Regions from separate parts of the Solibacillus sp. FSL R5-0449 genome, predicted to be linked through region 1. Evidence: riboswitches for the same ligand, from Rfam matches in the RefSeq annotation. Region 1 holds a riboswitch; each other region holds the start of a gene.

Region 1 (10,136 bases):
ATGGCGCCTTTTTCTTCAGCAGAAAGTTCCGCCATATGTTTTTCCAAAGCAGGTACATAGAAAATCGGATCATAACCGAATCCGTTTGTCCCCTTCTTCTCATGTGCAATTATACCTTCACATGTGCCGAATACTGTTTTTGTCTCCATGTTCGGTCCAGCAATTGCTAAAGCACAGCAGAAACGGGCTGTACGCTGTTCTTCCGGTACGTCCTTCATGTTTTCCAGCACTTTCACCATATTCGCTTCATCGTCATGGTCGCCGGCATAACGCGCCGAATAAACACCCGGTTCACCGTTTAAAGCATCGATCGCTAATCCGCTGTCATCTGCAATCACGATTTGGCCAAGCATGTTCGCCAATGTTTCCGCCTTTAAAATGGCATTTTCTTCAAAAGTCGTACCTGTCTCTTCAATTTCCACATCTGGAGCAACCTCAAACATTGTGACAACTTCATAGCCAAATGGTCCGAATAATGCTTCAAAGTCTTTCGCTTTTCCTTTGTTCTTCGTGGCGATTACTACTTGTTTCATTATGCTTCCACCTTTCCGATCAAGATTGCGATGTCGCCTAATGCTGTTTTTTGCATTTCGATTAGCTGTGCAATTCCGGCTTCTCCTAAATCGAGTAATTCATTTAGTTCTGAACGGCTGAATGTCGCTTCTTCGCCTGTCCCTTGCAATTCCACAAATTCGCCGGCACCTGTCATAATAACGTTCATATCGACTTGTGCAGCTGAATCTTCCACATAGTTTAAGTCCAAAACTGCGCCAATGTTTTCTAGTTTTCCGACACTCGTCGCAGCTAAATAATCTGTAACCGGGAATTTTACGAATGGCTTGTCAGCACCTAGTTTTGCAATTGCCTGTGTCATCGCTACAAAAGCACCTGTAATCGATGCTGTACGCGTTCCGCCATCTGCCTGGATTACGTCACAGTCAATCCATACCGTTTTTTCACCTAATGCTTCTAAATCAACGACAGCACGTAATGCTCGGCCGATTAAGCGTTGAATTTCCATTGTGCGGCCACTTACCTTCCCTGCAGAGCTTTCACGGCGTGTGCGTTGCTCTGTAGCGCGTGGTAGCATGGAATATTCAGCCGTAATCCAACCTTTACCTTGTCCACGTAAAAAACCAGGTACTTTTTCTTCAATCGTTGCAGTACAAATCACCTTTGTATTTCCAACTGTTATTAATACCGAGCCTTCCGGATGCATTAAATAATTATTATCAATTTGAACTGGACGTAATTCATTCACAGCTCTTAAGTCATGTCTAGTCATTCGTGACCTCCTCAATTTGTTCGCGCACTTATCTTATCACAATTTAAGGTGGGTCTAAAGCAGAAAAGCAAGACATAGAAGGAAAAAGCTCAAATTAGACAAAATGCCTAATTTGAGCTATCAACTATTTTTCGAATGTAATTTTACGGATATCCAATTCACCTTTTTCCAGCCAACGTTCCGCTATGGAACGGAAAATCGGCACAGAGCCAGATGCATGCAGAATATGGTGCGGCGGTTTTTCGTCTGTTCGTAATTGTCCTGTGTAGCTTAAAATCGCTTCAACATCTTTAGCCGTTTCTTCGGCAGATGACAGGACGTGAACTTGTGAGCCTACTGCTGCTTCAATTTGCTTTTGTAAAATAGGATAATGTGTACAGCCTAAAATGACTGTATCAAATCGCTCATCTTCAAGCGGTTTTAATCCTTTCGCAACAAGGTCATACGAAAATTGGCCTTCGTATTCGCCACTTTCAACGAGTGGCACAAATGTCGGACAGGCAAGTGGAATTATTTTCGCTTTTGTCGACAATGATTTCACTGCTTCTTCATATGCGCCACTTTTGATCGTGCCTTCTGTCGCTAATACGACAACTTCATTGCGCTTTGTCTTTTTTATGGCCGCTCGTGCCCCTGCATTAATAACTCCTAAAACCGGAAATGGCATATGCTTTTGCAGACTTTCCAATGCAACGGCAGTCGCAGTATTACATGCAATGACAAGCATCTTCACATTCATCTTTTCGAGCGCTTTTGCCATCTCCCATGTAAAATTGCGGACTTCTTGCTTTGTGCGTGGCCCGTAAGGACATCGCGCCGTATCACCTATATAATATATTGTTTCATTCGGCAAAAGCTCCATAATTGCTTTTGCCACTGTTAACCCGCCAACTCCGGAATCGATAACACCTATTGGGGCATTCACTTGTACCGCCTCTATCCTATTTCATTAATAAATGTAGTTTTTGTAATGTTCTTGATAATTGCTCAAACTCTTCTGCGTTAAATTCCTGTGTAATATCCCGCAAATAATTTTGACGCTTTAAAATTACTTCCTGGATAATTCTTTCGCCTTCAGGTAAAAGATGAATCCGTACAACACGTCGATCATTTTCGTCACGTACACGCTGTACCAATTCATTTTTCTCCATCCGGTCCACTAAATCTGTCGTTGTCGAAAATGCTAAATACATTTTCGTCGACAAGTCACCGATCGTCATATCACCCGATTCATGCAACCATTGCAATGCAATAAATTGCGGAGGTGTAATCGTATAATTGCTTAAAATTTCTCGACCTTTTTGCTTGATTAAGTGTGAAATATATCTTAGTTCTTTTTCCAGGATTGCTACAGATTCAGAGCTATGTGTGCTGTGATCTTTCATCTACTCCATTCACTCCTCGATGCGTTTCATAGTTCTATTTTGAAGTTTTTTTCATAAAATAGCAAGCATCGAATCAGTATATCGACAATTCCTGAAGTCTTAATAACTCAAGAATCGCTTGCGTACGACTTGATACACCCAGCTTTTGAATCGTATTGGAAATATGATTACGAACGGTTTTTTCACTAATGCCTAGCTTAGTTGATATTTCCCGTGTTGAATAGTCCTTTATTAATAGCTCAAAAATCTCGCGTTCTCTTTTTGTTAACAGCGAACGATGCTGCGGACGATTCATTTTGCAACACCCTCCTATCCTCTTCTTTGTACATTATGTCGAAAATACAAAGCAGGTGAGGGCATTTAACTATTTCCCAAGCAATAATTTTTTTTGTTCTTCCAGTAACGGGACACCTTTCCCCGTGTCACTGCTCAATTGTACAAGCGTTCCGCGCCCTGTATAGCACACTTCATCTTTTTCATTTTTCACCATATAATGCAAATCCATCGATGATGTGCCGATTGATGCGGTTTTAACAAATATTGTCAATTCTTCGTCGAAAAACACTTCTTTTAAATAATCACATTGGATATCCGCAACAACGAGCATATTTCCCGTATCTGATCCTGCTGTAAAATCAAATCCTAATGCTTTAAAATATTCGATACGTGCATACTCGAAATAGGCAAATACTTTTGTATTGTTCACATGCCCGTACATATCCGTTTCCGAAAAACGCACCTTTACCTTTGTCGAAAACGAAAATCCTGCCATCCATTCTGTTGCATCCTGAATATATGTAGCTCGCATAATAAATTCCCCCTTTGTTTGATTCCATCATCATCCCCTGATAATGAATACTCATTCATTATAGCATAATTTGTCAGAAATCAAAAAGCGGACTCAAAACAAAAAGACCCCCACCTAGGTGAGGGTCAATTATATTCATTCGATTAGTCAACCATGTGGTCAGAACCGAAGAAGTTTTTGAACATTTGAACTGTTGTTTCACGGTTAAGTGCAGCGATAGATGTTGTCAAAGGAATACCTTTTGGACATGCAGCTACACAGTTTTGTGAGTTACCGCAGTTTGCAAGACCACCATCGCCCATGATTGCATTTAAACGCTCGTCTTTATTCATTGCACCTGTTGGGTGTGTGTTGAATAAACGTACTTGAGATAATGCAAATGGACCGATGAATGATGCAGATTCAGAAACGTTTGGACATGCTTCCATACATACACCACAAGTCATACATTTTGATAATTCATAAGCCCATTGACGTTTGCGCTCTGGCATACGAGGACCTTCGCCTAAATCATAAGTACCATCGATAGGTACCCATGCTTTAACTTTCTTAAGTGCGTTAAACATGCGCTCACGGTCTACTTGTAAGTCACGGATAACCGGGAAAGTTTTCATTGGCTCTAAACGAATTGGTTGAGTTAACTTGTCTACTAATGCTGAACAAGATTGTTGTGGACGTCCGTTGATTACCATTGAACATGCACCACAAACTTCTTCCAGACAGTTCATATCCCATGCTACTGGAGTCGTTTTTTGACCATCAGCAGTAACAGGATTTTTTTGAATATGCATTAGAGCAGAAATAACGTTCATACCTGGACGGTAAGGAACTTCAAACTTCTCAACGCGTGTAGCACCATTCTCATTGTCTTGACGAACGATTTCTAACTTAACTGTTCTATCAGTATTTACTGTTTCCACTGTTTAGTTCCCCCTTCTACGCTGAGTAGTCGCGTTTACGTGGTGGAATTAACGAAACGTCTACATCGGCATAAGTAATAATTGGTTCGCCCGTTGCCGGATCGAACTTCGCCATAGTTGTTTTTAAGAAGTTTTCATCATCACGTTCAGGGAATTCAGGCTTGTAGTGAGCCCCACGAGATTCGTTACGTAATAATGCACCCTTAGTCATAACTTTAGCTAAATATAGCATGTTCTTTAACTGACGAGTGAAGTGAGCACCTTGATTCGACCATTTTTGTGTGTCGTTAATGTTGATGTTTTCCCAACGCTCTTGAAGTTCAGTTAATTTCGCATAAGTTTCTTCTAGTTTTGCGTTTACACGTACAACAGTCATGTTGTCAGTCATCCACTCACCAAGTTCTTTGTGTAGTAAGTAAGCGTTTTCTGTACCATCCATTTTTAGGATAGCTTCCCATTTTTCTGTTTCTTCCTGTACGCGACGCGTATAGATTTCTTCAGGTAAATCTTCTGCATGCTTTTTAAGTCCTTTAATGTACTTAACAGCATTTGGACCTGCAACCATACCACCGTAAATCGCTGATAATAATGAGTTCGCACCTAAACGGTTTGCACCGTGTTGTGAGTAGTCACATTCACCTGCAGCGAATAAACCAGGGATTTCAGTCATTTGGTCATAGTCAACCCATAATCCACCCATTGAATAGTGTACCGCTGGGAAGATTTTCATCGGTAATTTACGTGGGTCATCACCTACGAATTTTTCGTAGATTTCGATGATACCACCTAGTTTAATATCTAATTCATGAGGATCTTTATGGGATAAGTCTAAGTATACCATGTTTTCCCCGTTAATACCCAATTTTTGATTTACACACACGTCAAAAATCTCACGTGTTGCGATATCACGTGGTACTAAGTTACCGTAAGCTGGATATTTCTCTTCTAGGAAGTACCAAGGCTTACCGTCTTTATACGTCCATACACGTCCACCTTCACCACGAGCAGATTCAGACATTAGACGGTTTTTGTCGTCTCCAGGAATCGCTGTTGGGTGAATTTGAATCATTTCACCATTTGAATATGTTGCACCTTGTTGGTAAACAATCGATGCTGCAGAACCAGTGTTGATTACTGAGTTTGTTGTTTTACCGAAGATAATACCAGGACCACCTGTTGCCATAATTACAGCATCAGAGCGGAATGAGCGAATTTCTTCACTACGTAAATCTTGTGCTACGATACCGCGGCAAACGCCTTCGTCATCAAGCACTGCACCAAGGAATTCCCAGTGCTCATATTTCGTAACTAAACCAGCTACTTCGTGTGAACGAACTTGCTCGTCTAGTGCGTATAATAATTGTTGACCAGTAGTCGCACCAGAGAATGCTGTACGGTGCATTAACGTACCACCGAAACGACGGAAGTCAAGTAAACCTTCTGGAGTACGGTTGAACATTACACCCATACGGTCCATTAAGTGGATAATACCAGGTGCTGCATCACACATACCTTTAACTGGTGGTTGGTTCGCTAAGAAGTCACCACCATAAACTGTATCATCAAAGTGGATCCATGGAGAATCCCCTTCACCTTTTGTATTAACTGCTCCGTTAATTCCGCCTTGTGCACATACAGAGTGTGAACGTTTAACCGGAACTAACGAGAATAATTCAACTTCAGTACCAACTTCAGCTGCTTTAATCGTAGCCATTAAGCCAGCAAGACCGCCACCAACGACGATAACTTTACTTTTTGCCATGATTATTTCTCACTCCTCATTAATTGCTAAAACTTTTACTCATATTCCATTCCGTCTAGGTACTTAACTATGTAGTAGTGACTAAGTTAAGTGATTAAACGAATGCTAAGATAGCTGCAACACCAACGATTGCTAATACTACGAAGATTAACAATGTAACATAAGTTGCGATTCGTTGAGATTTGTTAGATTGTGTAATACCCCAGCTTACTAAGAACGACCATAAACCGTTCGCTAAGTGGAATGCTGCTGAAACGATACCTAAAATGTAGAATACTAACATTAATGGATTATCAACGATTTCAACCATCATATTAAATTCAACTTCAGCACCTAATGCTTTTTGGATACGTGTTTGGAAAATATGCCACGCAATGAAGATTACAAGGAAGATCCCTGTGAAACGTTGCAATGCAAACATCCAGTTACGGAATGTGCTGAAACGTCCCGTGTTGTATGTCGCTGTAAAAGCAATATACACTCCATAGAATCCGTGGAACATTAATGGAATATAGATAATAATCCATTCCATCGCTAACAATAACGAGTGTGGAAGTAATTCCATAACACCTGTAGCGTTATTGTAAGTTTCCTCACCGCCAATTGCAGTGAAGTTCAGAAATAAGTGGAACACCAAGAACAACCCGACAGGAACTACACCTAGTAACGAGTGTAAGCGGCGCCATAAAAATTCACGATCTTTCGACAAAACTGTTACCCCCCTTAGTACTTGAAATACACATGCGCAACGCCTCAAATTTGTAAAAGTTGGGATGTTGACTGCGCATTTCATCATGGTACAATATTATGACATGTCCATTGTACTCTCAACAGATACTAGCGTCAAGGCAACGCAGGATATTTTATAATCATTTTAAAGACGGTTTTACGCTGTTTTGAGAACCGTTTTTTCTGCTTATAACTCTTTTCTTCACGAAAGAATGAAAATTATACGAAAATTTATGAAAGAGGTTTTTTATATGGAAGGGTACAAAATGAAAACGATTCCAACTTTTGGCTACGAAATCATTCGTGACCATCTTCTTCCTTCTATTTTAGGAAAGCATGAAGAAGATGTTTTATATTGGGCAGGTAAAGAAATTGCAAGAAAGTTCCCATTATTTTCAATGGATGAACTGCCTTCATTTTTCATGGAAGCTGGCTGGGGCCAGTTAATTCTGGAAAAGGAAACGAAGGACGAACTTCACTACATACTTTCGACATCTGAGGAATTGCCACTTAATATTGTACAACGTTGTTTCCGTCTTGAAGCCGGCTTTTTGGCAGAGCAGAAGCAAAAACAGCTTGGCTATTTGACGGAATGCTATGAAGAAAAAGACAATGACAAACACATCGTAAAATTTACGTTAAAATGGGATTTAAAAGAGAAAATTTAGTCTTCAACTTATCATAATTATCTATTGGTGAAGATGCAAATTTGCACAATAAAAAAGCTGGAAATAAGCTACTTCAGCTCATTTCCAGCTATTACTTTAAGAAGCGGTTACTTCTTTCATTGCCAAATCGAATTCCTCATGCAGCACATTCGCAGCACGAACCATTTCTTCCTGTGGTACAACGACAGACACTTTGATTTCCGAAGTGCTGACCATTTTTACAGGAATATGTTCGCGTCCCAAACGTGCAAACATGCGAGCTGCCACCCCAGGATTGGATGCCATCGCAGAACCGATAATCGATACTTTCGCTAAACCTACTTCAAAATCTGCAAAACTAAATCCAAGTGATAATTTACTAGTTTCCAGAACCCGTAATGCTTCCGCAAACTCATCCTTGGAAATTGAAAAGGAAATGGTCGGCTTCACGCCATCAATGACTGCTTGAACAATAATATCCACATTGATATCATTTTCTGCTAAAACACTAAACACTTCTGCCAATGACGCGGTTTCATACGAATCATAGCCGATCGTCAAACGAATAATATCCGATTCGTAGGCTATCCCGCGTACAAGTAAGTTTTTCTCCATGTCTACATCCCCTTTAATAAAAGTGCCTTCCACGTCCTGTACGAAAGAACGTACAATGAGCGGTATATTGTATTTTTTGGCAAGTTCAACCGCACGTGGTTGCAATATTTTAGCCCCTAAATTTGCAAATTCCAACATCTCATCATAAGAAACTTCCGGTAGTTTCCTAGATCCCTTTACAATTTCTGGGTCTGCTGTGAAAATCCCTTCAACCGATGAAAAAATCTCGACACGCTCTGCTTCGAGGGCAACCGCAAGTGCAACCGCTGAAGTTTCAGAACCTCCTTTGCCGAATGTTGAAATATTGTCTGTCCCCGTAACTCCTTGAAAACCTGCTACGACGACGATTTCGCCTAATGCCAAATGTTCCTGAATTCGTTTACTATCGACATGATCGATCCGTGCGTTACCATGCTTTTGATTTGTATGGATACCTGTTTGCCATCCAGCTAAAGAGACAGCTTTGCCTCCATGCTCCTGAATCGCCATTGCAAGCATCGCACTTGTTATTTGTGTTGCTGATGAGACGAATGCATCCATTTCCCGTTTCGACGGCTCATCGGTAATTTCAGCAGCATATTGTCTCAATTCTCGTCGTATAGCGGGCATTGAAGAAACGACAACGACTAAGTTTATGCCACGCCCTTGCTCTTTTATCACTTTTTTAGCTAGGTGTACTATTTTTTCCGGTGTAGTCAATGCCGGACCGCCAAACTTTACAACAACTGTCTCCATTCTTTTCCCTCCTTAAATTTGAAAACAAAAAAGACGGCTTTCCGAGTTCATGGAAAGCCGCCGTCAATACAAATAATAGTTATAAGTTTTTCAGGATAGCCCTCCAGAACATAAAGCTCTGACAGTTTTACATCTCTTAAATGCAAAACCAGCAAACTGCGCGAACAATACGCACTTCACTTCGGCAGGACCCCCTTTCGATTGCTGTCAATGGAATTGTTCTTCCTCGAGCAATGTACTGTTGAATACTGCGCCTCTATCTTAGTAAATATTGAATTGTCTTTTATATTAGCACAACCCTATTCTTTATTCAATGGTGCTTCATGAAAATGACGATAGATGACTTCCGCCAATTTTGCCGGTACTCCTGATTCCTGCAGCTGCAGCTCGCTTGCTTCGCGAATTTTTTTCACTGAACCAAAATGCTTCATAAGCTGCTGCTTTCGCTTCGGACCCACTCCTTCAATCCCATCAAGAACAGAAGTAATGGCATTCGTTTGATGCTGCTGACGTAAAAATGTAATCGCAAATCGGTGAACTTCATCTTGAATACGCTGCAATAAATAGAAGCCGTCACTTGTACGCTTCAACGGTACAACTCCCGGAGGCGTACCAAATAAAAGCTGGGACGTATTATGCTTTTCGTCTTTAGCAAGTCCTGCAATCGGGATGACTAAGCCAAGTTCGTCTTCGATTACTTCACGTGCGACTTCCATTTGTCCTTTTCCCCCATCGATGAGAATCAGGTCAGGCAATGGCAGATTTTCTCGCAGTACACGTGTATAGCGGCGTCGAATGACTTCCTGCATCGCGCCATAGTCATCATGCTTGGCCGCTTCCCTTGTTTTATATTTCCGGTATTCCTTTTTCGCAGGCTTCCCGTCGATGAAAACAACCATCGCCGATACCGGGTCTGCACCATGCATATGACTGTTATCAAACGCCTCTATTCTAAGCGGCAACGGAATTTGCATTGCTTCAGCAAGCGCTTCACAAGCCCCTACTGTCCGCTCTTCTTGACGTTCAATCAACTGGAATTTCTCATGAATGGCGATTTCCGCATTTTTCATCGCCAGATCAACAAGCTCTTTTTTGGAACCGCGCTTTGGTGTCAGTACCTTCACATTCAAAAGCTTTTGTAAAATTGTTTCGTTAATCGATTTCGGTACAAAAATCTCTTTTGGCAATAGATGATGCGGCTGTTCGTAAAAACGCCCGACAAATGTTAAAAATTCCTCTTCCGGCTCATT
Region 2 (10,136 bases), 1.5 Mb from region 1:
CGATTGAGCTTGTAAATAAGTTAACAGCCGCTAAAGTACCTGCATCAATTGGTTTAGTAGGAAACTGTGCGGACATTAACCGTGAGCTGTTAAATCGTGGCATGATTCCGGATTTCGTGACAGACCAGACATCTGCGCACGACCCGATTAACGGCTATATTCCAAACGGGATGACGTTGGAGGAGGCACTTCAATTGCGCAAAACAGATGTGAAAACATATGAGCGCCGAGCAAAGGAAACAATGGCAGAGCATGTACGGACAATGCTTGAATTCCAGCAGGCAGGTGCGGAAACATTCGACTACGGAAACAATATCCGTGCGTATGCAAAGGAAATGGGTGTGGAAAATGCTTTTGATTTCCCTGGATTTGTACCTGCCTATATTCGCCCGTTATTCTGTGAAGGAAAGGGACCTTTCCGCTGGGTAGCATTGTCAGGCGACCCGGAGGATATTTACAAAACAGATGCTTTGGCTAAAGAAATGTTTGCTGAAGATAAGGCATTAGTAAACTGGATCGATATGGCGCAGAAAATGGTGAAATGGCAAGGCTTACCTGCCCGCATTTGCTGGCTGGGATATGGCGACCGCCACCGCTTTGCCCTAAGAGTGAACGAAATGGTCGCAAATGGTGAATTAAAAGCGCCGATTGTATTCGGTCGTGATCATTTGGACTCTGGATCTGTCGCTTCACCAAACCGTGAGACAGAAGGGATGCAGGACGGATCGGATGCTGTATCAGACTGGCCATTATTAAATGCGCTCGTCAATACGGCAGGCGGTGCAAGCTGGGTGAGCATCCATCACGGCGGTGGTGTAGGAATGGGCTATTCCCAACATGCCGGCCAAGTACTAGTAGCTGACGGAACAACACTTGCTGCAGAAAAGATCAATCGCGTGCTTATTTCAGACCCGGGTATGGGGGTTGTACGCCATGCAGATGCAGGCTACGATATTGCAGTTCGCACAGCAAAAGAAAAAGGTATCAATATGCCGATGCTAAAAGGATGATGAACTTTGGCTATTTTAATAAACAATGCAAATGAAGTATTAACAATGGAATGTGATGTGAAATTACCGCGCCGCCGTGAGCAAATGAGCGAGCTCGGTCTGAAAAAAGAGGTAAGTGTATTAATCGAAGACGATCGCATTGCAATGATTGCGCCTCTTGATGAAATAAAACAAGAATATCCGCATCTAGTAAGCGATGCCGAGGTTATTGATGCACGCGGGAAGATTGTTATGCCGGGTCTTGTTGACTGCCATACACATTTAGTACATGGGGGGACACGTGAACATGAGCTGAATATGCGCCTTGCCGGAAGGTCCTATATGGACATTATGAATGCAGGTGGCGGGATTCACTATACGACGACAAAAACGCGCGAAGCGAATTTTGATGAGCTATACAACAAAACCGTTCAGCACTTAAACGTGTTTTTGCGTCACGGTGTTACAACGGTTGAAGCAAAATCAGGCTACGGCCTTGATCTTGAAAACGAACTCAAACAGCTTTATGTTGTAAAGAAACTGCAGGAAGAGCATGTTGTCGATATCGTCTCTACTTTTATGGGTGCACATGCTGTTCCGAAAGAATTTAAAGGCAATGAAGATCAATTCGTGAAAATTATAATCGAGCAGATGATTCCAAAAGTGGCGGAATTGGGGCTTGCGGAATTCAATGATGTCTTTTGCGAAAAAGGGGTGTTCACACCTGAGCAATCCCGCCTGATTTTGGAAGCGGGGAAAGAATACGGACTGACACCGAAAATTCATGCAGATGAAATTGAGCCGTATGAAGGCGCGGAACTCGCTGCAGAAGTAGGGGCCATCTCCGCAGAGCATTTACTCGTTGCTTCAGATGAAGGAATTGCAGCTATGGCAAAGGCCGGTACGATTGCTGTACTCTTGCCGGGAACCGCCTTCTTTTTACGCGCACCGTATGCAAGGGGTCGCCTGATGGTTGATAGTGGTGTACCTGTAGCAATTTCAACGGACTTTAATCCGGGTTCTTCGCCAACGATCAGCTTGCCGTTCATTCAAAATTTGGCATGCATGAACATGGGAATGACGATGGAGGAAGTGCTTTGTGCAACAACGATCAATGCCGCCCACGCGATAAAACGTGCTGATCAGGTCGGCACGCTCGAAAAAGGAAAACAGGCGGATGTACTGATTTTGGACGTTCCGAATTATAAGCAGCTTCAATATTTTTACGGGATGAATCATACCGACACTGTCATTAAAGCAGGGAAAGTCGTTGTGAAAGGTGGCAGCTTACTGTGAGCGCTTTTCTAGTAAGCCCGGCAACTTCTTGGAATCGGGTGGAATCTGAAGACTTGAAGGTTAAAGACTGGATTGTACCAAGTTATGCGGAGCTTTCGGAATCCTTTGATGTGGTTTTAACAGGGGTCCCGCTGTCCCGTTCGTCGATCAGTGCTTCGGCAGCTTCGGAATATCCGGATTTTTTCCGTAAAAGTTGGAATCTGTTTACGACGTATTCGATTGATGAGGATGTGGATATTCGGGAACTACGGGTTGCGGATGTTGGCGATGTGAAAATGCACGGAACGAATATTTTGCAGTGTCATGACAATATCGAACAAGCGATGATGGATATATTGAATAATTGTCCTGCGAGCTTCTATGTACAAATTGGCGGAGATCATTCGGTTACTGCCCCGGTTGTAAGGGCTTTTGCAAATTCTTCCGGCAAACGAATCGGTATTTTACAGTTTGATACCCATCTGGATTTACGAGCAACGGAATCAGATGGACCGACAAATGGTACGCCGATCCGTCAGCTGCTTGATGCAGGGATAGTGAAGGGTGAGGATGTGTACAACATCGGGCTGCACGGTTTTTATAATGCCCCGAGCCTTATTTGTACTGCGGACCATTATGGGGTGAATCGTATTACGTTAAAGGATTTCCGTCGTCGTGGCGCGGAGTCCATAATCGCTAATGTCATGGAAGAGCTTTCTGGAAAAGTAGATATTGTTTATGTGACAGTTGATATGGACGTACTTGATATTGCATATGCCCCGGGAGTTCCTGCGTCTACACCAGGTGGGATGCGGACAGAAGAGCTTTTTGATTTGCTTTATGAAGTGGGGAAATACGAAATTGTAAAAGGTATGGATTTTGTCTGTGTCGATCCGCATCGTGATACACGTGAATTGCAGACAGTAAAAGCCGGAGTGTACGCGTTTTTAACGATGCTGGTATCGAGATTTGTTCATTTGAAATGAAAAGCTGACCGAATTTCTTTTTGGGGAATTCGGTTTTTTTTATGGAGTGAAAAATAACAAAAATGGATTAATAATCAAAACAGGGGGTAAAGGAGGAAAGAAAAAGCAGACATCGCATTGGATGTGGCGAAAAAATAGTTAAATGGGCTGTTTGAAAAGTTTAACCGCTTTTCGAACGGCCCATTTTATTTGAGGAGAGATCTGGTTTTCTAATAAATTCCCGAGATTTTCTAATATCTGTACTCAAGTTTCTAATAAATCGTCCATTTTCTAATAAAACAAATGGATTTTCTAATATCGACCCTCAATCTTCAAATATACAGCTGAAAGTTTCAAATATAACCCTCAAGTTTTCTTACTCTTATTTCTTCTAATAAAATGCAAGCTACTATAAAAGGAAAATTTATGAAACTTCTCCTCACCTCCACTCGTAAACAGTAACAATTACTTTCACAAAGGGAGGTCTGTCATGAAACGTAAAATCCTGTTCGCATTCATCGGAGCACTGCTCTTACATATTCTATATTACGCAATACTGCTGTTAATTGGTTTGGTTCAAACATTCTTCTACAAGCCGCAATTCGCACCGGATACGGTTGGGCTGCAATCTGAAATGGTATTCGGATTTTGTTAACCGAGGATCCCCGGTTTTTCTGCTCGGAAGCTATATCGGGGTGGCACTTCTTATATTCGCTGTACTCAGTTTAAAAAAGAAAGGCGTGAATAGCATTGATCGAAATTAACGGGAAATATACAAACGCGAAAATTTATACAAACACACCACAGGAAGTAGCGATTCAGCAAATTGATGAACTCGTCAATCAGCCGTTTATGGAAGGGACAAAAGTACGAATTATGCCCGATTATCATGCCGGAAAAGGCTGTGTCATCGGCACAACAATTCAGTTGAATGCCCGTGTTGTACCGAATCTCGTCGGCGTTGATGTAGGATGTGGGGTGCTCGTTTCGGAAATCGGTAAAGGTAACATTGATTTTAATGAACTTGATACAACAATCCGACGTTTCGTACCGAGCGGCAATGAAATCCATGAAACTGCACTAAATAGAATGGGCGCTGAACTTTTTGCAAACGAAAACTTCATCGCACGTGGCTTGCAAAATGAATATACAGGCCGCTCGCTAGGTACATTAGGCGGCGGCAATCATTTTATCGAGCTTGCAAAAGATGAGACGGGAGTTCATTATTTATTGATTCATACGGGCTCGCGCTATGTCGGGGCAAAGGTGGCGAACTGGCATCAGAAGCGTGCATTTGAGTCATTGCAGCGCGAAGATTTATCCGAAAGAATTGCGGCAATGAAGGAAGCCGGAAACAGCAAGGACATTCAAAAAATGGTTAATGCCTATAAGAATGAAAATCCGGTTGTGCCAAAGGATCTGGCATATTTAGAAGGCGATCTGTTCCGGGATTATATTGCGGATATGAAACTGGCACAGCGTTTTGCACATGAAAATCGGATCCATATTGCCAAGACAATCGCCGAGCATATGAAGTGGGAGTTCGCGGAGCAGTTTGATTCCGTACACAATTATATTGATACGGATGCCATGGTTTTGCGTAAAGGGGCAGTGCGGGCGGCAAAGGATGAAAAGCTCGTCATTCCGATGAATATGCGGGACGGTTCTCTTATTTGTATCGGAAAAGGAAATGCCGAATGGAATGAATCCGCCCCACATGGAGCAGGCCGGATTTATTCGCGGACAGCCGCAATGAAAAACCTGTCGATGGATGATTTCAAACAGACGATGCAAGGGGTTTGGACAACTTCGGTAAGTGAAGAAACACTCGACGAAGCACCAATGGCCTATAAGCCGATGCAGGAAATTGTCGAGCAAATCGGAGAAACGGTGACAATCCAGAAGCACGTGACACCGGTTTATAATTTCAAAGCGAGTGATAAATGGAAGAGATAATCTAAAAACCACTTTATGAACAAATTTAGTCATGTATGAAATATACATGTTTTAATCGGTTGTTGTTTCATTGTGTTTCCTTTTCCAAGAGGCCAAAATAAGGCTAGAAGGGGATGAAATAGATGGCAACAACGACTTCAATAGTGCATGAACGTATAGATTTCCTTACTTTATATAAAAAAGAAACAAATCAGACAGAAGAGTGGCTGAAAAAGCGTTTGGAAGATGCCCAGCATTCGGACTTTATTTTATCGACAGATGAGCTTACATACGGGGCGCGAGTTGCATGGCGCAACAGCAATAAATGTATCGGGCGCCTGTTTTGGAATAGCTTAAACGTGTTTGATAAGCGCCAATTATTAAATGAAGCTGAAATTTACGAAGCACTTCTTAACCATATTGATTTTGCGGCCAATAACGGGAAAATCAGACCGGCTATAACACTGTTTGAACCGGACCGTGTACGCATCTGGAATCATCAGCTCATCCGCTATGCCGGCTATGAAACAGATAGTGGGATTGTCGGAGATTCCGATTCGATCGAGTTTACGAAAATATGTGAAAGCCTTGGCTGGTGGGGTGCACGTACTCACTATGATGTACTACCACTTGTCATTCAAGTTGATGAACGGGAGCCTATGTTTTTTGATATTCCGAAAGAGCGTGTGCTGGAAGTGGCGATCACCCATCCGGAGTATGATTTTTCATCATTAAATATGAAATGGTATGCAGTTCCGATTATTTCGAGTATGCGTTTTAATATTGCCGGTACTGATTTTCCGGCAGCCCCGTTTAACGGGTGGTATATGGGGACAGAAATTGGTGCGCGCAACTTGGCGGATACGTACCGCTATAATTTTCTCCCGAAAGTAGCAGAAGCAATGGGGTTGGATACTACAATGAATGCATCGCTTTGGAAGGACCGTGCACTAGTTGAATTGAATGTTGCGGTTCTTCATTCCTATAAAAAGGCGGGCGTTAGTATTGTCGATCATCATACAGCAGCTCAGCAGTTTCAGCTGTTTCAAGTGCAGGAAAATAAAAGCAACCGCGATGTAACCGGCAACTGGGTTTGGCTTGTACCGCCACTATCTCCTGCAACGACAGATCTGTATCATGAACCAATTGCCAACACGATAAAAAAACCAAATTACTTCTACCAACAGCAGCCATATTAAAATAGGTGTGCAGGAAGCGAAAGCCTCTGCACACCTGTTTCTTTACCTTTTATTTAACATAATTTGAATCAATTCATCACGATCGATTAAATAAACGTCATTGATGTCGGCAAGTTTTTCAGCCTGGCGTGTAAAATGACTGTTGGTGACAACCCATGCTTCAGTTGCCTCATACATTTTTACCGCACCGATAATTTCCTGAACGGCTTTTACACCGACCGTACCGGAATAGCGTTTTGCCTGGACAGCGATAATATCTTTTCCGTCCTTTAGAATAAGGTCTGCACCGTAGTCACCGCTCGTTGCGGTATAGCTCACTTTAAAACCGCGTCGCTTAAATAATTCTCCTAAAAATCTCTCGAAATCCTCACCGGTCATTTTGTCGACTTCACGGATGCCGGATTTCCGTAACTTCCTCGTCTTCAGCGATTTCAGCCAAATTTTAAACGCGATATATAGTACGAAATAAGCGACAATTCCATAGCCGATCCCTTCAGCTGTTTGTGTGACATAAAAACCAGCTGCACCAGCCGAGGCGATGAAAAACAGCGGGATAACCGGCAGGCGTTTTTTATTTCGTTTTCTCTTTTTACGCAATAGTTCTGTACTCCTTTTGTTTACTAACGCTATTATATCATAAAAGGGTACATACGTTTGGTTATATCGTCCGATTGTTTGCGCTCATAAAAGAAGCAAAAAATAACAGTACAGAAATTAGGATAAACAGCATCACCGGGATTGACCAGCTGTCCGTCAAATCATGGACATAGCCGAATAGAATCGGTCCGATTGCGGCAATAAAATAACCGATTGATTGTGCAAATCCTGAAAGTTCAGCTGCATCATAGGCTGTCTCTGTACGCAGAGAAAACAGCATCAGTACTAAACCGAATGAAGCCCCACCTGCAAAGCCCAATAAAATCATCCAGACAATAGCGAGACTTGTCCATTCTATCAACACACCAGTAAATCCAACTAAGTAACAGATTGTAAAGAAAACAACGATTGGTCGTTGTGAAGCGATTTTACCGGCGATAATCGGAATAATAAATGTCATCGGAATTTGCGAAAACTGCATAACGGACACCATCCAGCCGGAAGCAGTAGCATCAAGTCCCTGACTAACGAAAATTTCCGGTATCCACGCGGACGAGCAGTAAAATATAAATGATTGAAAACCCATTGCTCCAGCGACTGCCCAGGCAAGCGGTGATTTCCACATATGCGTTTTCGTCTGCGAAGAGGGCATATGTAATTCGACTTTTTCCTGGCGCAAAATCGGCAGCCAAATCAGCATTGTAAGAATACCTAAAATAATCGTAATTCCAGCTGCGATTTGCCAGCCTGCGCTTGCAGCAATAGGATAACTGAAGCCTGCAGCAAGTCCGGAAGAAATGTTCATCGATACGGAATAAATCCCTGTTAATAAGCCGATATGTAATGGGAATTTCCATTTGAAAAAACTAGGGATAAGGACATTACCAAATGCAATTGCGACCCCGATTAATATTGTTCCTAAAACGAGTAAAGATGTTGCCCCAAGTGAACGCAGTAAAATCCCTACACATAGCAAGATGACGGAATAAAATAATGTCCATTCCATCCCAAACTTACGGGCAATACGCGGTGCAAATGGCGAAACGACCGCAAAGGCAATTAAAGGAATAGTCGTTAAAAAGCCTGCAAGAAAGTTCGATATCCCAAGGTCGTCACGAATAAATGAAATAATTGGTCCGATTAATGTAATCGGTGTACGCAATGTTGTCGCAAATAAAAATACGGCGACCATAAAATAGATGAGCGGTCGGTTGGATAGTATTTTTTTGCTGTTTTGATTTAATTGCTCGGTGTCCATTTTAATTCTCCTTTTGACTAGTAATATATGTTTGAGTAGTATGAATACTCTTAAAAAACAGAATAAAGATGAAGTCATTGCTATCAAAAAAATGTTATGTTAGACTTTTAATCATTGTTTCAATTAAATAAAACATTACCTCATGTAGATTTATGAGGTAGAGGTCGCAATCATTAAGACTAGTATAGCTGAGATTAGGAAGAATCGGTGAAGCTTTATGAAAGGAATGGTTGCCGAAGTGTTATTTTTCTTCTTGAAAATAATGCTGGGGCTGTTTCCGATAAGGAACAGAACTGTCACATGTGTGAGCATGTGTTGAGCTATCTTTCAAGTTTGTTGAGGTGTAAATATAACCATCACAAAAACTTGTGGTGGTTTTTCTTTTTACGGATTTAGGCGAGAGTGGCTAAAAAGTTGCGGGGATTGGCTAAAAAATACAAAAATTTGGCTAAAAAACTAGCTCAGTAGGCTAAAAAACGTATAATTTTGGCTAAAAAACCACCTCAATTGGCTAAAAAGTTAAAGCGGCTAATGGACAGCCGCACTTATTGCAACAGTATTGGCTAAAACAAAGGAGTTTTTAAGATCATGAGTGAGATTAAAATAGATCAGCTCGGTAACAAAAATGAGCTGAAAAGAGGATTAAAAAGTCGCCATGTAACGATGATATCGCTTGGCGGAACGATCGGTACAGGTTTATTTTTAGCATCAGGCGGTGCGATTGCACAGGCAGGTCCTGGCGGGGCATTGCTCGCATATGCACTGATCGGCGTTATGGTGTATTTCTTAATGACATCATTAGGGGAAATGGCTGCCTATATGCCAACATCCGGTTCGTTTAGTACGTATGCAACAAAATTTGTGGATCCGGCTTTAGGCTTTGCACTTGGCTGGAACTATTGGTACAACTGGGCAATTACAATTGCAGCAGAAATTGCGGCTGTTTCGTTAATTATGAAATACTGGTTCCCGGACAGTTCGTCGATTTTATGGACAATTTTATTTATCGTAGTCGTTTTATCATTTAACTTAGCATCTGTAAAAGCTTTCGGTGAAGCGGAATACTGGTTTGCGATGATTAAAGTTGCGACAGTCATCGTCTTCATCATTGTCAGCTTCCTGATGATTTTCGGTATTTTAGGCGGGAACGATCCGGTCGGCTTCACGAACTTCGTGAAAGACGACGCACCGTTTAATGGCGGTTTCCTTGCACTGTTCGGTATTTTCCTTGCAGCCGGATTTTCATTCCAAGGTACGGAAATGCTTGGGGTAACGGCAGGGGAAACAGATGACCCGGGCAAAAACATTCCAAAAGCGGTACGTTCAGTATTCTGGCGTATTTTACTGTTTTACATTTTCGCAATCGGCGCAATCGGATTGCTTATTCCATATACGGATTCACGTCTTTTGTCAGAAGATATTGCGACAAGCCCGTTTACATTAGTATTTGAAAACTTAGGTGTGGCATTTGCGGCATCGGTTATGAATGCGATTATTTTAACGGCAATGTTATCAGCAGGGAACTCTGGATTATATGCAGCAAGTCGTATGCTTTATCAGTTAGCGGTTGAAGGCAAAGCGCCAAAACTGTTCATGAAAGTAACAAAGCGTGGTATTCCAATGTATGCACTTCTTGCTACTTTGGCAGTCGGTTCATTAGCATTCCTTGCATCATTTTTCGGTGACGGTGTCGTGTACATTTGGTTATTAAATGCTTCCGGTATGTCCGGCTTCATCGCTTGGCTCGGCATTGCAATCAGTCATTACCGATTCCGCCGTGCATATGTCGCACAAGGACATTCTTTAAGCGATTTACCATATGTATCGAGATTCTTCCCATTCGGTCCGCTATTCGCGTTTGCCCTATGTATGATTGTCGTACTAGGTCAAAACTATATGGCGTTCATGGGCGGAACAA
Region 3 (10,136 bases), 630 kb from region 1:
TGAGGAACTATTGCAACTGGCAAGAAGGGAACAGGCAGATGAAAAGGCTTCAGCTGATATAGAACAAGTATACGAACAAGTAAGAGATGAATTACTGCAGCTCCATCCCAGCACTGAGTTTCGTCTGACCGTAAACGGTGATAAAGCGGCTGCCTCCATTACCGAGCATGCTTTAGCGCAAATCTTTAGAAATATTTTGAGTAATAGTATACGATATAATAGCAATGTTCCAAATCTTCATGTAACAATTGATTATAATGAATTACAGTCGCAGATTTTAGTTAAGATAGAAGACAATGGTATCGGTATTTCTGAACAACATTTACCACATATTTTCGATCGGTTTTACCGAGTGGATGCATCACGAACTAATAAAATTGCAGGTACTGGACTTGGGTTAAGTATTACAAAGATGCTCGCAGATAAATATGAAGTGGAAATTGATGTCGAAAGTAAAATACAGAAAGGTACCTTTTTTTACCTTAAACTTCTTAAAAAATGAATAATTTTTCTCAATCTAATTACTATTTCAATAGTTCACGAAAAAAATTGCTTAATTTGATAAAAAGAGTTGTATTTTTTGTGAAGAGTAGTAAGATTGAGATGGAAAAAATGTTCTTCCGCCGTATATAAATGTGCTTTTAGTCCATGTGGAAGAATGATAAAATATTATTTGCTTTGTTTTGGTAGATAAAAAGAGGGTACTTAATTTATCTACGTACAAAAGAAGGTAATTTTTGTATTGTAATATACAAAATTATACCTTTTTAAGTAAATTATTGGAACAGCCATAAGGCAAAAATTTGGAGGTTATTTTCATGTCGAACAATGTATTACCTGCAGGTTCTCCATGGTCAGCGTTTTCTGGTCCTAACTTAGGTTATGTATTAGAGCAGTATGACTTATTCCTGCAATCTCCTGAAGAAGTAGAACCGGAACTAGTGGAATTATTCCAGGCTTACGGTGGTCCTGTATTTGCAGATGGTCAACAACCGGTTGCAACAGCAGCAGTAACAGGTACTGGAGACTACAAAAAAGTTTTAGCAGCAGTTAAGTTGGCAGAATCAATTCGTGAGTACGGCCATTTAGCAGCAGATTTATACCCATTAAAAAATCGTCAATTAGATACTTCGCGCATTGAAGAAAGCGTATTCAATTTAACAGCAGCAGATTTACAGGCTATTCCTGCATCAGTATTTTTCGCTAATGTTCCTGCAGGTGTTACAAACGGTAAGGAAGCAATTGATTATTTAAAATCTGTCTACACTGATAAAATTGGTGTGGAAGTTGCACATTTACAAAATCCGGAAGAACGTGCTTGGATCGAAGCGCAAGTAGAAGGCGGCACATTCAAAAAAACGTTATCTGCTGATGAAAAGAAAGCAGTATTAGAGCGTTTAACACGCATTGAAAACTTTGAAAAATTCATTCATAAAACATTTGTTGGTCAAAAACGTTTCTCTGGAGAAGGTTTAGACACTCAAATCATTTTATTAGATGAAATTATCAAATCAGCTGAAGCGAAAGGTGTAAAAAACGTTCGTATCGGTATGGCACACCGTGGTCGTTTAAACGTATTAACTCACGTATTAAATAAACCATACGATATGATGTTCTCTGATTTCGCCCATGTTTCTAATGACCTATTCTTCCCTGAAGACGGTAAATTAGAAATTACAAAAGGCTGGACTGGCGATGTTAAATATCATATGGGTGCATCTTACACTCATGATTCAGGATTGAACGTTAAATTAGCATACAACCCATCTCACTTAGAAGTAGGGAATCCGCTTGTAATCGGTTCTGTACGTGCAGCACAAGATGATGTATCAGAAGCAGGTGTTGCAAAACATGATCCATCAAATGCATTCGGTATCATTTTACACGGTGACGCGGCATTCGCTGGTCAAGGGATTGTAACGGAAGGCTTCAACTTCTCTCAAACAGCAGGATTCAAAACAGGTGGTACTGTTCAAATTATCGCGAACAACATGATCGGTTTCACAACTGAATTACATGATTCACGTTCATCTAATTATTCATCTGACCCTGCAAAAGGCTATGATATTCCGGTAATCCATGTAAACGCTGACAGCCCTGAAACAGTAGCAGCTGTTGGTCGCTTTGTTGCGGAATACCGTGCGAAGTTCAAAAAGGATATCGTAATCGACTTAATCGGTTACCGCCGTTACGGTCATAACGAAACAGATGATCCGACAGTAACAAACCCTGAAACATATAAATTAGTAGCAAAACATGAACCAATTCGTGCATTATACGGTGCAGAATTAGCAGAAGCAGGTGTTCTGTCTGCTGATGAAGTAAAAGCATTAGATACTTCTATTTATGCAGAAATGCAAGCTGCGTATGATCATGTAAAAGAAATGGCTGAAAAAGACGAGCATGTAACGCCTAACATGCCGGAAGAACTTAAAATCGAATTCCCTGAAATCGATACGAAAGTAGATGCTGAACGTCTTGCTAAAGTAAATGAAGATCTTCTTGTCTTTGCAGATGGTTTTGAACCGCAAAACAAGTTAGGTAAAATTTTAGCTAAACGCCGTGATGCATTCAAAGATGGCAAAATCGACTGGGGTCATGCTGAAACATTAGCATATGCAACAATCACACAAGATGGCACACCTGTTCGTTTCACTGGTCAGGATGCTCAGCGTGGTACGTTCTCTCAACGTCACTTAGTATTACATGATAAAAACAATGGTTCTGAATTTACACCGTTACACCACATTGAAGGTGCAAAAGCATCATTCTCAGTTTATAACTCACCACTTACAGAAGCAGGTGTAGTAGGTTTCGAATACGGGTATAATCTAGAAAACCAAAATGTATTATCTGTATGGGAAGCACAATTCGGTGACTTTGCGAACATGGCACAAGTAATGTTTGATAACTTCATCTCAAGTGCACGCGCTAAATGGGGTCAAAAATCTGGATTCGTACTTCTATTACCACATGGTTATGAAGGCCAAGGTCCAGAACACTCATCAAGCCGTATGGAACGATTCCTGCAGTTATCTGCAGAAAATAACTGGTTCGTAGCGAACTGTTCAAATGCAGGCAACTACTACCACTTATTACGCCGTCAAGCTGCATTATTAGGTACTGAAGGTGTACGTCCATTAGTAGTGGTTTCTCCAAAATCACTTTTACGTCACCCACTTGCTGCAGCTACTGCTGAACAGCTTGCAAACGGTCGCTTCCAAGAAGTAATCGAGCAAGAAGGTTTAGGCAAAAACACAGAAGCGGTTGAAAAAGTAGTACTTGGTACTGGTAAAGTAATGATCGATTTAGCTGAACGCGTGAAAGACGGCGAAGGCTTAGATCACTTACACATTGTTCGTGTTGAACAAATTTATCCATTCCCTGCACAACAAGTGAAAGATATTATCGCTCGTTTCCCGAATGTTAAAGAAATCGTTTGGGTACAGGAAGAACCGAAAAACCAAGGTTCATGGACATATGTTCTTGAAACATTATATGATATCGCAGAAGGCAAAAAAGTGCGCTATGTAGGACGTCCTGCAATGAGCTCAACTTCTGAAGGTGATGGCGATTCACATAAAGCAGCACAAGCGAAATTAGTGAACGAAGCACTTGAAAAGTAATAAATGATTTGTTTAAAAAGAGCTGCTTCTATTTAAAATAGAAGTGGCTTGCTATACAATGGATGTGTAGCGTAATTAAAGGAGGATATGAACGTGGCTGAAATTAAAGTCCCTGAATTAGCAGAATCAATTACTGAAGGTACAATTGCCCAGTGGGTGAAAAAAGTTGGAGATCGCGTAGAAAAAGGCGAATTCATCGTTGAGTTAGAAACTGATAAAGTTAATGCTGAAATCATCTCTGAAGAAGCAGGCGTTTTAAAGCAAATTTTAGCTGAAGAAGGCGATACTGTATTAGTAGGACAAGTAATCGCAGTTGTTGAAGCTGGCGAAGGCGCAGCACCTGCACCAGCAGCTAAAGAAGAAGAAGCTCCTAAAGCAGCTCCGGCTCCAGCAAAAGAAGAAGCTCCTAAAGCAGCTCCGGCTCCAGTTGCTGCCGAAGAAACTTCAAGTGAGCGTGTAATCGCTTCACCGGCAGCTCGTAAATTAGCTCGTGAAAAAGGCATCGACTTAGCAGCAATTTCACCTGTTGATCCACAAGGTCGCGTACGTGTACAAGACGTTGCAGCTCATGGTACAGCACCAGCAGCTCCTGCAGCATCAGCTACTCAAGCACCAGCAGCAGGTAACGGTCCAATGATCTTTACACCAGCAGCTGACACAGACCGTGTAACAGTTGAAAAAATGAGCCGTCGTCGTCAAACAATTGCAAAACGTCTATTAGAAGTTAAGCAATCAACTGCAATGTTAACTACATTCAACGAAATTGATATGACGAACATTATGGCTTTACGTAAACGTAAACAAGATGAGTTCGTGAAAGCTAACGATATTAAATTAGGCTTCATGTCATTCTTCACAAAAGCTGTAGTAGCAGCATTGAAGAAATATCCATATGTAAATGCACAAATTAACGGTGATGAAATTCACTTAAACAACTTCTTCGATATCGGTATTGCCGTATCAACTGAAGAAGGTTTAGTAGTACCAGTTGTTCGTGATGCAAATGCGAAAAACTTTGCTGAGATCGAGAAAAACATTGCAGAGTTAGCTGGAAAAGCACGCGACAAAAAATTAGGCTTAAACGACATGGCTGGCGGATCATTCACTATCACTAACGGTGGTGTATTCGGTTCATTAATGTCAACACCAATCATGAACGGTACTCAAGCTGGTATTTTAGGTATGCACTCAATCGTAAACCGTCCAGTAGCTGTTAATGGTGAAGTTCAAATTCGTCCAATGATGTATGTAGCATTATCTTACGACCACCGTATCATCGATGGTAAAGATTCTGTTGGCTTCCTGAAAACAGTTAAAGAAATGATCGAAAACCCAGAAGATTTATTATTAAATTCTTAATAGTATTTTCTCTACGAATGCGCGATACTTTATGTATTGCGCATTTACTTTTTTTACCTTAAAATTTCAGAAAAATGATTGTTGACGGAAATGTCGCAATAATGTAATATAAAACTTATCAATTTCATATTAAAACCTCACAATCTCGTGAGGTAGAGGCGCGATACTTAACAGTTTTATATGGAGCCATGAGCTGGCTGTGAAATATAAAAGAAGGAAATATCGCCGAAGTGTTGTAAATGCTCAATTTTACAATGCTGGGTCTGCAGTGAACAATTGCAGAACTGTCTCAATCATCTATATCCCTGATGGTTGAGTTGTGCTATCTCAAAATGGGAACTGTAGAGGATTCGGGCTAATTATAATTTAAACGACCTAAAGTTCTTCTTTTAGGTCGTTTTTTGCATATAATGCGTCCGAAATTTAACAAAAGAGGAGAGATTTTCTATGAAAAAGAGACTATTAATTTTACTGACAGCCATGACAATGCTATTGCTGGCTGCATGTGGCTCGAGCGAAGAAGGTACTACAGGCGGTTCTGATTCCGACAAAAAAGTGCTTAAAATTGGAATGGAAGCAGCGTATGCACCTTTCAACTGGTCACAAAAAGATGATGCCAATGGCGGAGTTCAAATTAAAGGTTCTAAGGAATACGCAGCAGGCTATGACGTGGAAATCGCGAAGAAAATCGCTGAAGGTCTGGACATGGAACTTCAAATTGTTAAGACAGACTGGGATGGTTTAATTCCATCACTACAATCAGGTGCCATTGATCTAGTAATTGCTGGTATGTCACCAATGCCTGAACGTAAGGAAGTAGTTGATTTTACAGAGAACTATTATACAAGTGACTATGTCATCGTTGTAAAAGAAGACGGCCCATATGCTAATGCAACTTCATTATCTGACTTTGCAGGTGCGAAAATTACTGGTCAGCAAGCGACAACACACTATGATGTAATCGATCAAATCGAAGGTGTTCAAAAACAAGTAGCGGCAACTGATTTTGGTGCAATGCGTGTACAATTACAGTCAGGCGCAATTGATGGATATGTTTCAGAACGTCCAGAAGGGATCTCTGCTGAGATGGCACTGAATAACATTAAATACATCGTACCTGAGCCAAACTTCGAAGCAGATGAAGCGTCAACAGCTGTAGCGGTAGGTTTGAAAAAGGGTTCTGATTTACGTGAACAAATTAACAAAGTTTTAGCTGAAATTTCGGAAGAAGAGCGTCAACAATTAATGGAAGACGCAATTGCAAATCAACCAGCAGCACAATAATCGTGTTGGATTAACAGTTTTAATGAGGTTGTCTTGCCGGCAGACGGAAGACAACCTTTTTCTATTAAAATGATCATTTCGTACATAAATAATATAAACAAAGATAGAAACGGAGGACAAGGCGATGGCATTTTTAGAATCATCATGGAACTTGTTTACGGACAACTGGGATTTATTTGTACGAGGCGCATGGACAGCACTGCTCTTGGCAATTATCGGGACAATTTGCGGAACGCTGATCGGATTTTTCATCGGGATTATGCACACAATTCCACAACGTAAAAAAAATATTAAATCAGCACTATTGAAGGTTGTTAATTTTATTTTAACAGCATATGTGGAAATTTTTAGAGGAACGCCGATGATGGTACAAGCGATGGTCGTATTTTACGGTCTTGTCTATTTAGGCATCGATATTGACCGCTTTTTAGCAGCCTCTATCGTCATCAGTTTAAACACAGGCGCCTATATGGCCGAATATGTACGCGGTGGTATCGTATCGATTGATAAAGGGCAATTTGAAGCTGCACAGGCGATTGGTATGAATCACCTGCAAACAATGATTCATATTGTGCTGCCGCAAGTAGCGCGCAATATTTTACCTGCAACAGGGAATCAGTTCGTTATGAATATTAAAGATTCATCTGTATTAAGTGTCATTTCGGTAGTGGAGCTGTTCTTTACAGCGAATTCGATCGCAGGCAGTAACTACAAATACATCGAAGCGTTCTTTATCGCGACGGTATTATACTTTATCATGACATTTACTGTAACTCGTTTCTTACTATTATTCGAGAAAAAGATGGATGGCCCGTCTTCGTATAAAGTGGAACTTATTACAGGCAACAAGCTAGATAAGGATGGTGAATAAGATGGCAGTTGTAATTGATATTAACCATTTAAATAAAAAATTCGGTGATCACGAAGTTTTAAAAGATGTTAATTTCCAGGTAAACAAAGGGGAAGTCGTAACATTGATCGGATCTTCCGGTTCAGGGAAATCGACACTGTTACGCTGCATTAATTTACTGGAAACACCAACAGCAGGGGAAATCATCTACAATGGTGAGAATATTTTAAATGACGGTCATCAAATTGAAAAGTACCGTACGCATTTAGGTATGGTATTCCAGCAGTTCAATTTATTCAATAATCTGGATGTGCTAAATAACTGTATTGTTGGTCAAATTAAAGTGTTGAAGCGTTCTAAAGAGGAAGCCGAACGAAATGCGATGAAGTATTTGGAGCTTGTCGGCATGAGTGCCTATAAGAATGCGAAACCGAAACACTTATCCGGTGGACAGAAACAACGTGTTGCCATTGCTCGTGCATTAGCGATGGATCCGGATGTAATGCTGTTTGATGAACCGACATCAGCGCTTGACCCTGAAATGGTAGGGGAAGTATTGAAGGTAATGCGCCATCTGGCAGACCAGGGAAATACAATGCTGATTGTTACTCATGAAATGGAGTTCGCCAAAGAAGTATCAGACCGGATTGTATTTATGGATAAAGGGGTTATCGTTGAAGAAGGCCCTCCGGAACAATTGCTCGTAAACCCGAAACACGACCGTACAAAAGAGTTCCTGAAACGAACATTACGGTAAAAGCAATAAGCTCGCAGTTAACTGCGAGCTTATTTTCGTGAATTCCATTCGCTTATTATTATAAATACAATTGCAAAAGCAATGGCAATCGCGAAAAACCACATCGGAACACTACCAAATACCATTATTTCCACCTCTGTTTGTGAGTTTAACATGGAAAAGTTGTTCTATCAAATATCTCAAACAGCGATAAATTTAGGAGTTTAACTTGAATGAGTTCATTTAGAAACAAGAAAAGTTGATTTTTACTACAACTCGCTTTCCACTGACAGGAAAATCATATAAAATAGGAGAGTATCGATAATAGATAAAAGTGAGGGAACAACATGTTACATTTAAATTGGAAAGATGCTCCGACAATTCGCACAGTAAAATGCGTACATACAGATGCATCGAAATATTTAGTATCAAATGTTTTAACAGCAGGTAAAGAGTATGAAGTGAAAAACGAAACAGAAGAGTTCATTTTTGTCATCGACAATACAGGTGAAGTTGGCGGTTTCTACAAAGAATACTTCGCTTAAAATAAAAGGTGTGCGAAAAGTCATTATGGCTTTTTCGCACACCTTTTTATTTTTGCTCTAAGATTGTATGTTCGATTGCGTGACGCTTTTCGTCTGTTTCAACGTGCACCCGTAATGTATCCTCAATATCGTGCAGCAATTGCATTTGGGTCTGTTTAAAGCGGTCAATATCACTATGGGATAATGCTGGACGGTTTGCCGCTTTTTTGGACACTTCCAGCATTTTGCCGTTCTTACGCATTAATTGTTCCGATGCATCCATCAGACGCTCCTGGGAACGTATTGCTCGACGCTGATTGTTCATATTTAATAACATCGCTATTTGCGACTGCCATAAAGGAATCGTCGTCATAATCGAACTTTGAATTTTTTCGATCAGCATTTGATTTGTTTGTTGAATCATCCGGATTTGCGGGGCATACTGGATTGCCACTTCACGGGACAGTTCCAGGTCATACATACGGCGGTCAATCCATTCGATTTGCATTTCAATATCTTTCAATTCATGCTGTTTAAATGGATTTTGTCCTTCTACAATTTCTTTTTGAAGTGCAGGTAACACAACATCGCGCATATGCTGTTTTTTTATTTCCAGTGTTGCAATATAAACATTGATTTCCTGAAAATAATCTTCATTGATCGCATACAGCTTATTTAAAAACTGATAATCGTTTAATAATGCATTTTGGTTATATTCCAGTTGAATACTTAAGCGGTCAATCCGTTTACTCAACTTATTGTAATGGGTCATAATTTCTTGAATAGACTGTGTGGAACGACTGAACAGTTTAGCAAAAAAACCTTTTTCCTGTTCGATTAAAGCATCCGGGTCAATCATCTCCAAATGCTGCATCAAATCGGATAATACTTCACCGACTTTCCGTACATCTTTGCGCTGAATATACTGCAGCATCTGGGTCGTGAACTTTTTTAATGCTTCTTGCGCCGGCAAACCAAATGCCAGAACGGTTTCATAATTTTTTGGTTCTAAATTTTGGGCCAGCTGCAATGCCCGTTGTTTCATGTCATTTGATAATGATGCGAAAAGCGGTGAGGCTGCATTGTTTGCAACATTCACCGCAAATTGTTCTTTACTTACTTGCAAGTCAACGTTTTCACTCGCTGTAAAGGCATCAAATGGATTATTTGTCATATTCATTTGTTACTCACCGCCGATTTTTAATCGATCTTTACGCTTTTCATTCGACAATTTTGCAAAGTCGAGTTCGATTTTCAAGTTTTCGATATCCGAAGATAAAGCACTTTTCAAATCTGATTCCATCGTAATTTGCAGTTCTTTTAAAGTTCTGCGTGTATCTTCCAATGCTAAATGCACTTCAGTACCAGGCACCTGCTCTTTTGTCAGTAACGTGTATTTATCGGACAGCTGTACGGCTGACGGCAAGTGTGCATAGAAGAAATCTTCCACTGCATAAAATTTGTGTGGATTTGTCTGTACAATATTGATAATGCGTTTTGCCAGTTTTTGCATTTCATTGATTTGCTTGAACGAACGTACCGAACGCACTCGGACATATTGCTGATTTAATGCCTGAATATGTGAACGGGCCTGTTTTAATTGTGCTTCGATTAAATTGTATTCCGATTTGGAAAGCCCAATTTTTTTACTCTGTGTCGTTTTCTGAATAGCGTAAGTTACTTTATTGCTGATGAAATATGCTGCTGCTCCAAGAGGTAATGCCAGCATCGTTGTCATTCCGGTAAAATTAACAAAC

What was found. A riboswitch is a leader RNA that binds a small molecule or an ion and turns the genes downstream of it on or off. The one in region 1 is predicted to bind lysine.
Positions count from the first base shown of each region.
Region 2: another riboswitch for lysine. It lies ahead of MKY27_RS01250 (amino acid permease); the one in region 1 lies ahead of MKY27_RS11825 (aspartate kinase).
Region 3: another riboswitch for lysine. It lies ahead of MKY27_RS08415 (transporter substrate-binding domain-containing protein); the one in region 1 lies ahead of MKY27_RS11825 (aspartate kinase).

Region 1 is NZ_CP150239.1:2,356,728-2,366,863, forward strand. Features, by position in the region: gene MKY27_RS11775 (XTP/dITP diphosphatase) at 1-533, opposite strand, end outside; gene rph (ribonuclease PH) at 533-1,285, opposite strand; gene racE (glutamate racemase) at 1,410-2,210, opposite strand; gene MKY27_RS11790 (MarR family transcriptional regulator) at 2,227-2,670, opposite strand; gene MKY27_RS11795 (LuxR C-terminal-related transcriptional regulator) at 2,744-2,965, opposite strand; gene MKY27_RS11800 (thioesterase family protein) at 3,035-3,478, opposite strand; gene sdhB (succinate dehydrogenase iron-sulfur subunit) at 3,622-4,398, opposite strand; gene sdhA (succinate dehydrogenase flavoprotein subunit) at 4,415-6,160, opposite strand; gene MKY27_RS11815 (succinate dehydrogenase cytochrome b558 subunit) at 6,255-6,869, opposite strand; gene MKY27_RS11820 (YslB family protein) at 7,141-7,557, shown strand; gene MKY27_RS11825 (aspartate kinase) at 7,654-8,886, opposite strand; lysine riboswitch at 8,975-9,153, opposite strand; gene uvrC (excinuclease ABC subunit UvrC) at 9,186-10,136, opposite strand, start outside.
Region 2 is NZ_CP150239.1:239,132-249,267, forward strand. Features, by position in the region: gene hutU (urocanate hydratase) at 1-1,010, shown strand, start outside; gene hutI (imidazolonepropionase) at 1,056-2,285, shown strand; gene MKY27_RS01220 (agmatinase family protein) at 2,282-3,250, shown strand; gene MKY27_RS01225 (hypothetical protein) at 3,720-3,884, shown strand; gene MKY27_RS01230 (RtcB family protein) at 3,980-5,185, shown strand; gene MKY27_RS01235 (nitric oxide synthase oxygenase) at 5,308-6,363, shown strand; gene MKY27_RS01240 (restriction endonuclease) at 6,406-6,960, opposite strand; gene MKY27_RS01245 (MFS transporter) at 7,022-8,218, opposite strand; lysine riboswitch at 8,369-8,549, shown strand; gene MKY27_RS01250 (amino acid permease) at 8,807-10,136, shown strand, end outside.
Region 3 is NZ_CP150239.1:1,722,768-1,732,903, reverse strand. Features, by position in the region: gene MKY27_RS08430 (HAMP domain-containing histidine kinase) at 1-502, shown strand, start outside; gene MKY27_RS08425 (2-oxoglutarate dehydrogenase E1 component) at 819-3,626, shown strand; gene odhB (2-oxoglutarate dehydrogenase complex dihydrolipoyllysine-residue succinyltransferase) at 3,720-4,985, shown strand; lysine riboswitch at 5,131-5,318, shown strand; gene MKY27_RS08415 (transporter substrate-binding domain-containing protein) at 5,433-6,269, shown strand; gene MKY27_RS08410 (amino acid ABC transporter permease) at 6,394-7,140, shown strand; gene MKY27_RS08405 (amino acid ABC transporter ATP-binding protein) at 7,142-7,876, shown strand; gene MKY27_RS08400 (DUF6501 family protein) at 8,203-8,400, shown strand; gene MKY27_RS08395 (toxic anion resistance protein) at 8,447-9,559, opposite strand; gene MKY27_RS08390 (5-bromo-4-chloroindolyl phosphate hydrolysis family protein) at 9,563-10,136, opposite strand, start outside.